DNA from 4 places in the Shewanella sp. BJSY2023SW001 genome. Region 3 is predicted to be linked to each of the others. Evidence: predicted binding sites of a transcription regulator. Region 3 holds the regulator's gene; each other region holds the start of a gene.

The links. The regulator sigma-54, encoded in region 3, starts transcription at its own class of promoters, with help from an activator protein. The targets are predictions, from matches to a motif close to GTTGGCACGNNNNTNGNNT.
Region 1: glnK (P-II family nitrogen regulator) is a predicted target of sigma-54. The motif match lies at 986-1,004, and genes of this name have one in related genera.
Region 2: ACMHXH_RS03560 (flagellar assembly protein FlgT) is a predicted target of sigma-54. The motif match lies at 2,216-2,234, and genes of this name have one in related genera.
Region 4: ACMHXH_RS09445 (TorF family putative porin) is a predicted target of sigma-54. The motif match lies at 1,580-1,598, and genes of this name have one in related genera.

What each region holds. Positions count from the first base shown of each region.
Region 1 is NZ_JBKORF010000063.1:41,626-45,104, forward strand. It holds gene nrfA (ammonia-forming nitrite reductase cytochrome c552 subunit) at 1-114, shown strand, start outside; gene ACMHXH_RS14365 (hydrolase) at 208-750, opposite strand; gene glnK (P-II family nitrogen regulator) at 1,052-1,390, shown strand; gene ACMHXH_RS14375 (ammonium transporter) at 1,401-2,651, shown strand; gene ACMHXH_RS14380 (hypothetical protein) at 2,942-3,313, shown strand; gene ACMHXH_RS14385 (hypothetical protein) at 3,405-3,479, shown strand, end outside.
Region 2 is NZ_JBKORF010000016.1:15,613-19,091, forward strand. It holds gene ACMHXH_RS03545 (flagella synthesis protein FlgN) at 1-299, shown strand, start outside; gene ACMHXH_RS03550 (LPP20 family lipoprotein) at 488-955, opposite strand; gene ACMHXH_RS03555 (FlgO family outer membrane protein) at 955-1,605, opposite strand; gene ACMHXH_RS03560 (flagellar assembly protein FlgT) at 2,304-3,461, shown strand.
Region 3 is NZ_JBKORF010000027.1:13,198-16,676, forward strand. It holds gene rapZ (RNase adapter RapZ) at 1-622, opposite strand, end outside; gene ptsN (PTS IIA-like nitrogen regulatory protein PtsN) at 619-1,062, opposite strand; gene hpf (ribosome hibernation promoting factor) at 1,065-1,352, opposite strand; gene ACMHXH_RS06760 (RNA polymerase factor sigma-54) at 1,384-2,847, opposite strand; gene lptB (LPS export ABC transporter ATP-binding protein) at 2,943-3,479, opposite strand, start outside.
Region 4 is NZ_JBKORF010000039.1:30,831-34,309, reverse strand. It holds gene rimK (30S ribosomal protein S6--L-glutamate ligase) at 1-767, shown strand, start outside; gene ACMHXH_RS09445 (TorF family putative porin) at 809-1,501, opposite strand; gene ACMHXH_RS09440 (HU family DNA-binding protein) at 1,768-2,040, opposite strand; gene ACMHXH_RS09435 (hypothetical protein) at 2,214-2,609, opposite strand; gene ACMHXH_RS09430 (DUF4240 domain-containing protein) at 2,729-3,238, shown strand; gene ACMHXH_RS09425 (hypothetical protein) at 3,245-3,479, opposite strand, start outside.

The sequences.
Region 1 (3,479 bases), on a different contig from region 3:
GCCGCTCTGGGTATGGACATGAAGAAGATGGTTTCCGACAAGGAAGACTTCAAGAAAAATGTTCTGCCCAAGTGGGATGCTGAAGCCAAGAAGCGTGAAGCGACCTACAAGTAACAGTCGTTAACACTCGTAAATGAAAAATCCCCGCACCGCGGGGATTTTTTTATCTTACAAGAAATCAGTGGTAGCCCGTGAGGGATTACAGACCTATTTGATCAGCTTAAGCAGAGCCTTGAAGCGTTCACCTTCTGCCTGATGTTGCAGTTCAAACAGTAAAGATTCGCTGTTGTTGAGCCTGGCTCCCTGCTGCTTCATCATCTCTATTCCCAAGCGTTTGTTGCTTTCACTGCGGGAGCTGACGGCATCGGCTATCAAGTGCACATCGAAACCCTGCTCGATAAGATCACCACAGGTTTGATAGACACAGACATGTGTCTCTATCCCGGCCAGCAGTACCTGTTTGCGGCCCGCGCTCAACAGTGCCTCACGGAACGCCGGGCAGTGCCAGCCACTGAAGTGATGCTTGGCAATCGGCGATGTGGTTTTGGATAGCAGGGCGGCCAGTGACTCTGTAGTGGGGCCGAGCTTCTGCGGCAACTGTTCCAGCCAGAGCACCGGGATATCAAACAAGGCTGTGCCTTCTATCAGCATGGCCAGTTGCTGATGCAGCTGTTCACTCTTGTCCATTATCTGCGCCAGTTTACCCTGAACATCCACTATGACCAGCACACATTCTTCCGCTTTTAACATCTTGTTCTCCTTCTGGTTGGCCTTAGGACAGGTGTAAACGAGCCCTGCTTTTGCTTCAGTAAACCTAAGGACATTCAGTTAACGACAGGACAGGGCTTAAGCCAATAGGCCTTAGGTCGTAGATGATTGCGCTTTTTTTGTGCGCCTGAGCCTTGCTTGCACTTAATTGGTGCATATCTGCAGCTCTCAACCTGGTCCGTAAAAACTAACTCTTTATAAAACAAAAAATTAACATTTTGGCCTAATGTTTGAATTGCTTTTGGCATAACACCAATACAGCAAGGCGATTCTGGAGGTCTGGATGAAATTAGTCAGCGCAATCATTAAGCCGTTCAAGCTCGATGATGTCCGCGAAGCGATTGCGGGCATAGGCATTGAGGGGATGACGGTCACCGAAGTTAAAGGTTTTGGTCGGCAAAAAGGACATACAGAGCTCTATCGGGGAGCCGAGTATCAGGTGGACTTTCTGCCCAAGGTCAAGCTCGAGATAGCCACTAAGGCGGAGAATCTTGAGCACCTGCTGGAGGTCATCACCAATGCCGCTCATACCGGCAAGATAGGTGACGGCAAGATCTTTGTGACAGATCTGGAACAGGTTATCCGTATTCGTACGGGCGAAACAGACACAGAAGCGCTGTAAGGGGGAGAAGATGGAAGAACTGAGCAAATTGGGTACTACGGTCACAGAGCTGCGTTTTGCGCTGGACACCTTTTACTTTCTGATCTCCGGCGCGCTGGTGATGTGGATGGCGGCGGGTTTCGCCATGCTGGAGGCCGGGTTGGTGCGTTCCAAAAATACCACAGAGATACTCACCAAAAACATCTGTCTCTATTCAATTGCCTGTATCACCTACCTGATTGTGGGTTACAACATCATGTATGTGGACAATGGTGAGGGTGGCTGGCTGCCGAGCATCAGCACCTTGATAGGAGCTCAAGCCGCCGACGCCGACCATGCGCTGGAGTCTGATTTCTTCTTCCAGGTGGTATTTGTGGCTACAGCCATGTCGATTGTTTCCGGCGCCGTGGCCGAGCGCATGCGCCTGTGGGCTTTCCTGGCATTCAGCCTGGTAATGACGGCAGTCATCTATCCGGTGGAAGGTTACTGGACCTGGGGCGGTGGTTTCCTTTCCGAAGCCGGCTTTGTCGACTTTGCCGGTAGCGGCATAGTGCATATGGCCGGTGCGGCCGCGGCCTTGGCCGGTGTCTTGCTGCTGGGAGCCCGCAAAGGTAAATATGGCGCCAATGGCCAGGTTAACCCTATCCCGGGTTCCAACCTGCCGCTGGCAACCCTGGGGACTTTTATCCTCTGGATGGGCTGGTTTGGTTTCAACGGTGGTTCTCAGTTACTGGTCTCTGATGCCGAAAATGCCAGCGCTGTGGCCAAAGTCTTCGTTAACACCAATTCGGCGGCGGCCTTCGGTGCGGTATCTGCACTGATCGTCTGTAAGATGGTGTGGGGCAAGGCCGACTTGACCATGATACTCAATGGTACTTTGGCTGGTTTGGTGGCTATCACGGCCGATCCATTGTCGCCCTCGCTGCCGATGGCGGGTGTGATAGGCCTGGTAGCCGGCGGTTTGGTGGTGTTCTCCATTGTGGGCTTTGACCGCATCAAGATAGACGATCCTGTCGGGGCTATCTCGGTGCACGGGGTCGCCGGTTTCTTCGGTTTGATGATGGTGCCTCTGTCCAATGCCGAAGCCAGTGTGACAGGGCAGCTGTTTGGCGCTGCGGTGATCTCTGCCTGGGTGTTCCTGGCGTCATTGCTGGTGTGGGGCGCCTTGAAAGTGACCATGGGGATCCGGGTGACCGAAGAGGAAGAGTACAACGGTATGGACGCGTCGGACTGTGGTATCGATGCCTATCCTGAGTTTGTAACTGTCAAGAACGCCAACTGAGAGGCCAAGAACGCCAATTGATAAGTCAAGAACGCCAATTGATAAGTCAAGAATGCCAGCTGATAAGCCATGAGTGTTCTTGAGAGATCAAGCAGGCTTCCTTCACCTTTAAGCCATCTCTTGTGAGGTGGCTTTTGGTTAGAGCTGGCTTTGGGGTTACCGGCCTTGTTGTTACCTTGCTTGGCGGGAGTCGGCCAGGAAAAGCGCATTTAGGGGCTATGGCGCTTGATGACAGACGCTCTTGGGGGCAGACTGAAAGCAGAAACAGCCTGGAGCCTAAGGGGATGGCGATGAAGACTCTCAGTGTAATGAAGCTGACCGGTACTTTTCTCGGTGCTTTGTTAATTACCTTGCTGTGGCTTGGCAATGCCGAGGCAGGTCAAGTGGTGGTTCGTGATGCCAGTGAGCCCTTCGATGCCTTTGCCGTCAGGGATGAATTACTGCGTCAGCATGAGTGGCAGGAACTACTGCGCTCGCAGCAACAACTGGAGATCCTCCGCAGCCTGCCTGCCATATGTGTTCCTTACATGCGCCCCTATCGCTACTTTTCCTGCAATGGCCATTTTTATCGCCCCTATCTTTACCGGCAACAGCAGCTATATATAGGGATCCCCAAGCCGGGTTCTGAAGTTATCGCTCCCGGGAATGAAGGCTTGAACTAGGGGATATTCACATTTTGTCACCCTTTGGCGCGGCAGGAGTGGCCAGTCTGACTTAAGCTTTCAGTAAAGAAGCCTTAACTCAGGAGGCCTTATGTTCTCAGGCACTTTCTCAAGCGCTTTCTCCGGCTCTCTCACTCATTCTTTCTTTGGCACTCTATCCACTACC
Region 2 (3,479 bases), on a different contig from region 3:
AAAACAAGAGCGATCTGCTCAATGAGGTCAAGACAGTAGATGAGGCGCTCTCCTCTCATCCTGAACAAGCCAAACTCAGTCAATCGCCATTGGCCGAACAGGTCAGTGAAGCCCGCGAACTATTGGCTACTTGCCAACTGCGCAATCAGGAAAATGCCGGCCTGATAGAGCTGAGCATGGCCAGTATCAATCGTCTGGCACAGGCGCTGCAAGTAAGCCGCAATGCCTCCAGCCTGACTTATGACGGCAAAGGCAAGACTTCAACCATCGCCACCCTGGGCAACGATCTCAAGGCTTGATTTAAAGCCCTGCTCCTGTCCCATTGCTTAAGCTAATTCAGTAAGTTCGGCTTATTGGTGCGCCCCAAGCTCCTGTCCTCCAGAACAGAACGTATACCCTGCTCTCAATTCAGCAAAGATTCTTAAGCCACAAAAAAGCCACAAAAAAAGCAGCCAAACAAGGCTGCTTTGGACTTATACCCATTCCCCTAAAAATAAGTGATCTCTTTGATTCGCTGGGGGCGATTTTGCTGCTGATACAGATCCCACACTCGGGCGAAATCCAGCTCCAGTTCGGTCACATAATGATCTCCGGCCGGATAACTGCGCACCACCTTGGCGCCGCGGATCACCCCGGAAACCGAGGCCTGGATATTATCGCCTTTCAGCATCCAGTCACTGACCTTGCTGTCGGCCGACAAACGTTGACCATAGACTTGTTCGGCCAATTCCCGATAAGCGGCAATCTTGGATGCTTGCATCGCCATCAGCACCTTTTGCGACTGTTCCTTGCCCGGTTGGCTGGCCAGCGGAGCATAGCCTATTGCCGTCAACTTGGGGAAACTGCTTGGCGCCTCTGTCTCCCACTGCACATATCTGTCCTTATCGGCGCAGCCACCCAGAACTAACGCGAGCGCCAGCGTGACCAATGTCAGTGTGTTGTTCCAATACTTCATTACTTGTCTCCCACTATCCGGCTCTTGTCTTCTCCGCGATTTTCATAGCGATAAAGCAAGCCTTCTTTTGACACCACCCTATGGGATGGCGCCAGATAACCCGGTAGTTGCGCCTCAAGCACCCGCGCCCCGGCCGTCGAAAGCACCCGATTGTTATTGACGTTAACAATCCGACTGTTGAACAAGATCTCACCTTTAGCCTGGCTCATGCTGGTGACCAGTACATGATCCACCGCAATATCCGTCGGCAATTGTTGCCAGTCGCGGGTAAGAATAAAATCCCCCTGTGGCGTTACCCGCACCGCTTCGGCCAGGTTCAAATCCACCAGATTAAAGCCGCGCTGATGAAAAGCCGTCATTAAGCTCTGCTGTAGCTGTGAGGCCAGTGCATTACTGCCTTGCATATCCTCCACTATCGCAGGCGTCATCACCAATAGCGGCTGAGTCGGTTTGAGCGCATCATTATGGATTACCAATTCATCCACCAACTGCTGCGCCAATAGATTGACTGGTGCTTGTTGCGGCTTGAACTCAGCTTGCGGTTGCTGTGATGTCGTACTGCAGGCAGACAGCAGAAGTAAAGGCAATATACACAGGGCTTTATACATAATATCCGTCTCACTGTTGCCGGAGTGGGCTGTTAACTTCATTCAGGAGCCTGACGTAAACCTTGAACCAGCAGGCTTATTCTACTTCGTCAGTCATACAATACCTGCAGGATTGACCCAATGACGTTGCAGACAGTAATAGTGTCGGTAACATCGTCAGCGCCAATAATGCCAAGCTCTTTTTATTTGCAATAAAACTATGCAAATAAAATACCAACCAAGAACTTAGGGAAGGTGCGAACAAGCCCCATATGTGCTCTGCTTCGGCTTACAGGTCTGGATGCAACGGCAAATGCCCCCAGGCCTTTGCAAGAAGCACAACACACCAGGCAGGCCAGTAAGCCACACAGCAACCGACTCACTGCATCAAGAAAGTGCCACGAGAACTTATTCGCACCTTCCTTAGCCCTCAGCGTCCACCGGCGAGTTCTCAGGTTTAGTCGTGTTTAACAACTTTGAGAAATAAGCCTAATTGAGCATCTCATTGGCCGTAGTAACTGACGTGAAATGGCCAAACCACTTGTATTACTTATTTATCCAGCCTTGCTCTTTCGGACAACAAGGTTTGTCGAAAGCTTCTTTGGCTTTATCGGCAAATGCTTGCCGTTCTTTAGCCTGGCATTCACAAATAACACGGTCCCCCCTGCCTCTCTCTGGCATAAAATTTGAATACCAAACGATACCAGCTTAAGTGGCGGCAAAATTCCGTCACCCTGACTTCCATTTTGAGGAACCGCCTTATGAGATTGTGCCCCTTGTTCTTGCTGCCGTTGCTGGGCATCAGCCTCAACGCCATGGCAGAGTGGACCGAGGCCCGAGGTGAAGCCAAAATAATCAATGGCAATCTAACCCAGGCACGGGAAGCGGCAATGGACAACGCCATCAACATGGCACTGCTCTCCCGTGGTGGCAGTTTTCAATCGACCCAGAGTGTCAGCCAGGGGCGCTTGACCCAAAACGATTTCAGCCTCTCCAGCCAGGCGCAGATAAGCAGTGTCGAACTGGTCAGCGAAATGCGCCAGGGAGACAAGCTCAAAGTGGTTATGCGGCTCGATATTCTCGACGGCCCGGATAACAAGTGCCAAAGCTCAGCCATCAAGGCCGCTATCCTGGTCCCCCAGGCCGCCATTAAAGACAGAAGCCAACTGCGTTATGGTCAGTTGGAAAATTTCCAGCGAAGCCTGTCCGAACGGATAGCAGCAACGCTGGATAAACAATCCTCCACCAGCTTTGCTCACCTGCACGCCAACGAGCGGCTGGATATCAAAGAGGAGCTTATCAATATCCGCGGCTACCGCCTGCCGACCTGGATAAGTGAAATTACCGACAGCCAATATCTGTTGCTGCCGCAAATCATAGATATCTCCACCGAACCGGTCGAATCCGGCTTTATGGGCCTATGGGACAACGAGCCGCAGCGGCTATTTCAGTTGCAACTCAGCCTCTATCATGGGATCAGCGGCGAGCAGATCTGGTATCAGAACTACAGTATTTCTGCCCCCTGGGAGTTTGCCAAAAATGAATCCGTCCCTCCCAACAGCGACAGATTCTGGCGCGCCAGTTATGGACAAGCCATAGACAAGGTGCTGGCCAATGCCAGTAAAGATATCGATATGGCACTGGCCTGCAGACCGCTGCTGGCACAGATAGTCGTGCGCCAACAAGATAGAGTGATACTCAACCTGGGGCGACGCAACGGCATCCGCGTGGGTGATCAGTTCCAAATAGTGCTGCAACAAAACCTGCCCGACCGCATGAACCAGATGCGCGCCGTGGCCGGAGAAACCCGGGCGAAAATCACCATAGATCAAGTCACAGAGGAAAGTGCCATCGCAGTGCTCAGTGGTGAAAATGCCGCCCTTAACATTCAGGTGAATGACATCGCGATTAAGATTTAAGCAATTAAATCCAAAGCC
Region 3 (3,479 bases):
ATTCCTGTACCGGCTCATCCAGCCCAGTCAGCGGCCTGAGCGCCGGTTCCCAGTGAGGGTTGGGCAGAAAGCGCACATCAAACATGAAGTCGGCTTCCTGGGGCATGCCGTGCTTGAAGCCGAACGATTCGAAGTTGATCACCAACTCTTTGTCGACGCTGCCCAGCAGAATTTCTCGCACTTTGTCACTGAGTTCATAGATATTCAGTGCCGAGGTATCTATGTAGTGATCCACCAGTTTCGACATAGGCTCCAGCAACTTACCTTCGTGCTTGATGGCATCTTGCAGCGAGACAGTGCTCTTGGATAGGGGGTGTAATCTGCGGGTTTCGCTGTAGCGTTTAAGGAGTACTTTATCGGAAGCGTTGAGGAAGAAGCTGGTCAGTTGGGTGTTTTCCGGCAGTGCCGCCAACTGTTTTTCCAGCACTTTTTCCTGATCCGGCATGTTGCGCACATCTATGCTGATGGCGACCAGATCATTGCTGCCTCGGAGGTTTTCCAGCAGGCTGCCTATCATGGGCAGGGGCAGATTATCCACACAGTAGTAACCCAGGTCTTCGAGTACCCTGAGGGCAACGGATTTTCCGGAACCGGAGCGGCCTGAGACTATAGCGAGTTTCATCCTGTGATCACCTGATAGAGTTCTGTTTCATCGCGGGATTTACGCAACTGCTTGAGTATTGCTTTGTCGCTGAGCTTTTCAGCCATGGCAGACAGGGTACTCAGATGTTGTTGGCATTGATCTGCGGGAACCAGAAGGGCGAACAGTATGTCCACCGGTTGGTTGTCTATGGCATCGAAGGCGATAGGCTCTTCGCATTTGACCAGCACGGCAATCGGCTCTGTGATATCAGGCAGCCGGCCATGCGGAATCGCAATACCATTACCTATACCTGTGCTCCCCATCTTTTCGCGGGCCAAAAGGCTTTCAAAAATCGCTTGAGAGGAAAGGGTGGGGTACTGGGCGCTGGCGAGATCGCTAATTAGCTCCAGTACCTTTTTCTTACTGCCCGGAGTGGCACAGGTAGTGCACTCCGGCCGCAGGATGGTACTCAGTTCCATCGTTAGTGTTTTGTCAGCTTTTCTTTGTGTTTAATGACCTGACGATCCAATTTATCAATCAGAACGTCGATGGCGGCATACATGTCGGCATGTTCAGAAGTTGCATAGACTTCGCCGCCTGTGAGGTTGATCTTGGCTTCGGCAATCTGTTGCAGTTTTTGTACATTGAGCACAACGTGCACATTATTGATCTGTTCGAAATGGCGTTCAAGTTTCGAAAACTTACTTTCCACATAGTCACGCAGTGAGTCGGTGATCTCGATATGATGTCCTGTCAGGTTGATTTGCATAGAAAGATTCCTCCAATTTCCAACTGTGGATTTATAAACTCTTACGCTGGTTCGACGGTGGTATCATCATAGCCTCGCGATACTTGGCTATGGTGCGTCTTGCAACGTTGATTCCCTGTTCTGCCAGAAGTTGTGCCATCTTGCTGTCGCTCAAAGGTTTCTTCTGGTTTTCCGCTGCCACGAGCTTCTTGATAAAAGCCCTGATCGCCGTGGAAGAGCATTCTCCGCCATCTTCGGTACCGACATGGCTGGAGAAGAAGTACTTCAATTCAAATATTCCCCTTGGGGTATGCATATACTTTTGAGTGGTGACCCTGGAGATGGTCGATTCATGCATCTCGACCGCCTCGGCAATATCGTTGAGTACCATGGGTTTCATGGCCTCTTCACCATATTCAAAAAATCCCTGCTGGAACTGCACTATGCAGTTGGCCACCTTGAGCAGGGTGTCGTTGCGGCTCTCCAGGCTCTTGATAAACCATTTGGCTTCCTGAAGATGACCACGAATAAACTGGCTGTCTGATTGGCTGCGGGCGCTACGGGCCATGGCAGCATACTGTTGGTTGATCCCGAGTTTGGGCATACAGTCCGGATTGAGCTCCACCACCCAGCGCCCGTTCTTCTTCCAGACGCTGACATCCGGGATCACATATTCCTCGTCCATCGGCTGCACCAGCAAACCGGGGCGGGGATTGAGGCTCTGAATAAGGTTGATGGCGTCACGCAGTTGATCTTCCTTGAGCTTGGTCTTACGCATTAGGGTGCGAAAGTCGCGGGTAGCGATGAGATCCAGATGTTCGTCAATCAACAAGCGGGCGTCGGCCAGATGCGGGGTGTCGGCGTTAAACTGTTGCAATTGGATCAGCAGGCATTCGCGCAGATCTCTGGAGGCGATGCCGATGGGATCGAAGTGCTGGATCCGCTTGAGTACCGCCTCGACTTCATCGAGCTCAATCTCAGGGTTGCCCATGGCTTCGAGGATCTCCTCAGTGCTCTGGGTTAGATAGCCCTGCTCGTCGATGGCATCTATGATGGCGGTGGCAATGGCGTCGTCGGTATCGGAAAACGGGGTCAGGTTCTTTTGCCATTCTAGGTGTTCATAGAGACCTTCGCTGGTTTCACCCTGGAAGGGCATGTCATCTTCACGGCCCATAGCCGGCCCTGAGGCGCTGGCGGCGGTAAAGACTTCATCCCAGGTGGTATCCATAGGCAATTCATCCGGCATAGACTCATTGTTCAATGCCTCTGAGGTTTCTACCGTGGAACCATCTTCCTGCTTGACGCTCAATTCGCCGGCGTCGTTTTCCTTGTGGTTGTCGTCGATAGCGTCATCCTGGTTGTCCTCGGCCATCTCCAACAGAGGGTTGGCTTCCAAGGCTTCCTGGATTTCCTGCTGCAGCTCAAGGGACGACAGTTGCAGCAGGCGAATTGCCTGCTGCAACTGAGGTGTCATGGTCAACTGTTGACCCAATTTGAGCTGGAGTGACGCTTTCATTATACCGCTAATCCCTACTCGTTATTTTTCAAGGAAAAAATTCAATAATAACAAACTATAATACCCGGAATTGCCGCCGGATGACATGATCCTAACTATAGCCTGAATTGTTCGCCTAAGTACACAGCACGCACTTGCTGGTTGTCCAAGATTTCAGCGGGTGTGCCCTCGGCAATCAACTGCCCATGGCTGACAATGTAGGCTCGCTCACAAACGTCGAGCGTTTCGCGAACATTGTGGTCTGTGATCAGCACCCCCAAACCGCGGGACTTAAGCTGTTCGATGATTTTCTTGATATCGATAACTGAGATGGGATCCACACCGGCGAACGGCTCATCCAGCAGAATGAACTGTGGATTGGCGGCCAATGCCCGGGCGATTTCCACCCGGCGGCGTTCACCGCCGGAGAGGGACATCCCCAGGCTGTCACGTATGTGGGTAATGTGGAATTCTTCCAGCAACTGTTCGAGTTGTTCCTCGCGCTCGTCGCTGTTGAGCTCTTTGCGGGTTTGCAGTACGGCCATGATGTTGTCATGTACCGACAGCTTGCGGAAAATACTGGCTTCCTGTGGCAGATAGCCTATGCCTTTACGGGCACGCAGGTGCATGGGATCCAAGGTCAGCTCGTCGTC
Region 4 (3,479 bases), on a different contig from region 3:
GTATTCATCTTGAAGGTGAAGAACTCAGCGGTTTTGATGCCATTATCCCGAGGATCCATGCCAGTGTGACTTTTTATGGCTGTGCCCTGGTGCGCCAGTTCGAGATGATGGGGGTGTACGCCGCCAATGATTCTATCTCCATTGCCCGCTCAAGGGATAAGCTGCGGGCACTGCAGTTGCTCTCTCGCAAAGGGGTAGGTATGCCGGTCACCGGCTTTGCCAGCAAGCCGGACGATATTCCGGATCTTATCGCCATGGTGGGTGGTGCGCCGCTGGTGATTAAACTTTTGGAAGGCACCCAAGGAATAGGCGTGGTGCTGGCCGAAACCAAGAAGGCCGCCGAGAGCGTTATTGAAGCCTTTCTGGGGCTTAAGGCCAACATTCTGGTACAGGAATATATCAAAGAAGCCAACGGCAGTGATATCCGCTGCTTCGTGGTGGGCGACAAGGTGGTTGCGGCCATGAAACGCCAGGGGCCGGAAGGAGATTTTCGCTCCAATCTGCATTTGGGTGGCAGCGCCGAGAAAATCAAGATTACCCCCCAGGAGCGCAAGAGCGCCATAGATGCAGTCAAGGCGATGGGGCTGGCTGTGGCCGGGGTGGATATTCTTCGCTCTGAGCGCGGCGCTTTGGTGCTTGAAGTCAATTCGGCTCCGGGTATTGAAGGCATAGAACTGACTACAGGCATCAAGGTGGCAGAGCCGATAGTGGAGCATATCGAAAAAATGGTTGCTGCCCGTAAACACAATCGGACTGTCATCGCCTAATTGCGCCTCGGGCTTTCCCCATATAGGAGTTCGCACCTTCCTTAGAATTCGAACTCATAGACATAGCTGAGCACTATCTTGGCATCGTCGTCCGGCAGATCCGTATCGGCTACCATAAAGGAGACAGAGCCTATGCCTGTGTCCTTGCTGATGGCCAAATGGTAGTCGGCGTAGTTGGAAACCTGGAACCAGCTCTGCACCACATCGCCGTCTGAATAACCATAGTGTGCCGTCAGCGTCACGGTTTCCGTGATGGGATAGCTGAAACCCGCGTGGATATAGCTCAAATCCTTGTTATCCAGCGGCGCTTTGGCTACATCATCACCGGCATTGACCACCTTGGCATAACCCAGCTCAAACCACTTCCAACTGAGGGTCAACGCCAGTTCGCCAAAGTCGATATCACCCTTGGCATCAGGATAACCATAGTAGAGATAGCCGATGTCATAGCCAAAGTCTTCGCCTATGCTGCCGGAGTAACCGCCGTAAAAATCGAGCTCGTAACTGGTGTCATCACCAAAGTCGACATTAGAGGCCCAGGTGCCCAGGTAAAAGCCAGAGTCGTGGCTGTAGTCTATACCGCCTTGAACGGCGACAGAGTCATTTGTTTGGGTAACCCCGCGCCACAGATAGTTGGAGGCGACGCCGATATTCCCTGATACAGTCGCCTGGACTTCGCCGGCCAGCAACAACAGACCTGCAATAACTGACATTGAAAACTTGGTGTGTTTCATTCTCATCCCCTCGATGGTTGGGTTCCGGAACCGGGCAAGCTTGACCGGCGCAGACACTCGTTATTGTCTTTGTGGGATGAGCGAATCTTGTGCCAAGTTTAAATGAATATGAAATACAGAAAGTTAGCTTTTATTCTGAAACTCAGTTAACAGATTGTTGCCTTTAGTTAGGGCGTTTTGCCCTTTTTTTGTGCAGTGGAATGTTGGGAACTACAGACAATAAAAAAACGCCTCAATATGAGGCGCTTTCATCCGTGAAAAGCAGTTTAGTTGACGCTGTCACGCAGTGCCTTACCGGCTTTAAACTTGGGAATAGTGGCTGCAGGGATCTGGATCTCTTTGCCGGTTTGCGGATTACGACCTGTGCGGGCCGCGCGGGTTGAGGTTTCGAAAGAACCAAAGCCTACGATGGAGATTTTAGATCCTTCTTTCATGGCATCAGTCACTGCTACTTCGAACGACTTGAGGGCGCGGGCAGCTTCTGCCTTGGACAGGTTTGCATGTTCTGCCATTTTTGCGATTAGTTCAGTTTTGTTCATCTGGAGCGTCTCTTCTTTCCGTCGATTGAATTATTATTGCCCATCTAACATGCCATAAGGTTTTTGGCTTGAAAAGGCCTTTCAGCGGGCTTCTTGGGCTTTATTCGCTATTTTTTAACCAAAATTATACAAAATTGTGAGCCGGTCGCTGATTTCCTTAAATTCAGTGCGATCTAGTCAGATTTTTCCTGTTGCAAGAAGCGTTTTGTGTTGGTGGAAAAAGCTACCCAATACTGGAATGCCAGCAAGGCCAACAACACAGCCGCCAGCGGCAGCAAGGGGATATTGCGTCCAGCCAGCTCAAGTTTGACATCTTCAGGCGTTATCTGCAGTGCCATCAATGCAGTAGCGGCCAATGCCAGTAGTCCCAGAGTCTGGATAAAGAGATAGATACGCAGTGCCCACAGCGACCAACTTGTACGTAACATTATGCCTACCAATACTGGGATGACTCCCAAGGTAAACAGATCTACTGCACCTGTGCTGATGGTGCGCCACAGTGCTACCCCGGCCAGTACCAGATAGAGGATGCAAAGCAGTACCAATGGTATTGGTCTTGAAATGGACATAAATGACTCCTGTGAGAAATGGGCCTAAGTCTATGGAAAGCCCTGGGGTGAGTCCAGCCGGATTTTAATCGCATTTTCCGGTAAAATGAGCGCCGACATTTTTGGCAGGATAACACTCAATGACAGAAGAGCAGTTCTGGGAGCTGGTCAGCCGCGACTATCCCGATCAGGAACAACAGGAACTCCAGGCGCGTTTGACCGAAAAACTGCAAAGCCTGGGCGATGATGAGCTGGCAGAGTTTGATAAGCACTTTGCCAGGCTGCTCAGGTTGAGTTACAGCTGGGATCTTTGGGGCGCAGCTTACATTATTGCCGGAGTTGATTCAGATTATGGTTTCGCCGAGTTCCGGAACTTCCTGGTGACTCTGGGAAAGGAGCGTTATCAGGCGGCCTGCAATGCAGCGGATTCGCTGGGAGAGCTGGAAGTTTGGCCGCAATTGAATGGTTACGCCTATCCTTTTGTTGAGGAGATAGATCTGCTGGCCGGCCAGCTATACGAGACCCGTACCGGCAAAGAGTTACCGTTTGTGCCTTCGGGGCTGAGTCAGCCCAAGGGCAAGCGTTTCAACGACCAGCCCAAGGCACTGCGTAAACAGTACCCCAAGCTCAGCGCCCGTTTCCCCTTCTAAGCAGACTTAGTCGTTACGCATCTGCTCGCACTGAAAGCCCTGGCGGCGGGAGTCAAAGCGGCAGTAGCTGCCGCACTCCCAAGGAGCCCCTTCTGCGGCCTGGGACTTCTCGATGGCGAACGCTTTACAGCTGGCATAGTCGCCAAAATCGTCCTCTTTGAGATAACGCCCCGAATCGAAACCATGGGTATAAATGAAGGCACTCCAGGTTTCCGGCCCCTTGGGTTTAGCATCCTGATTG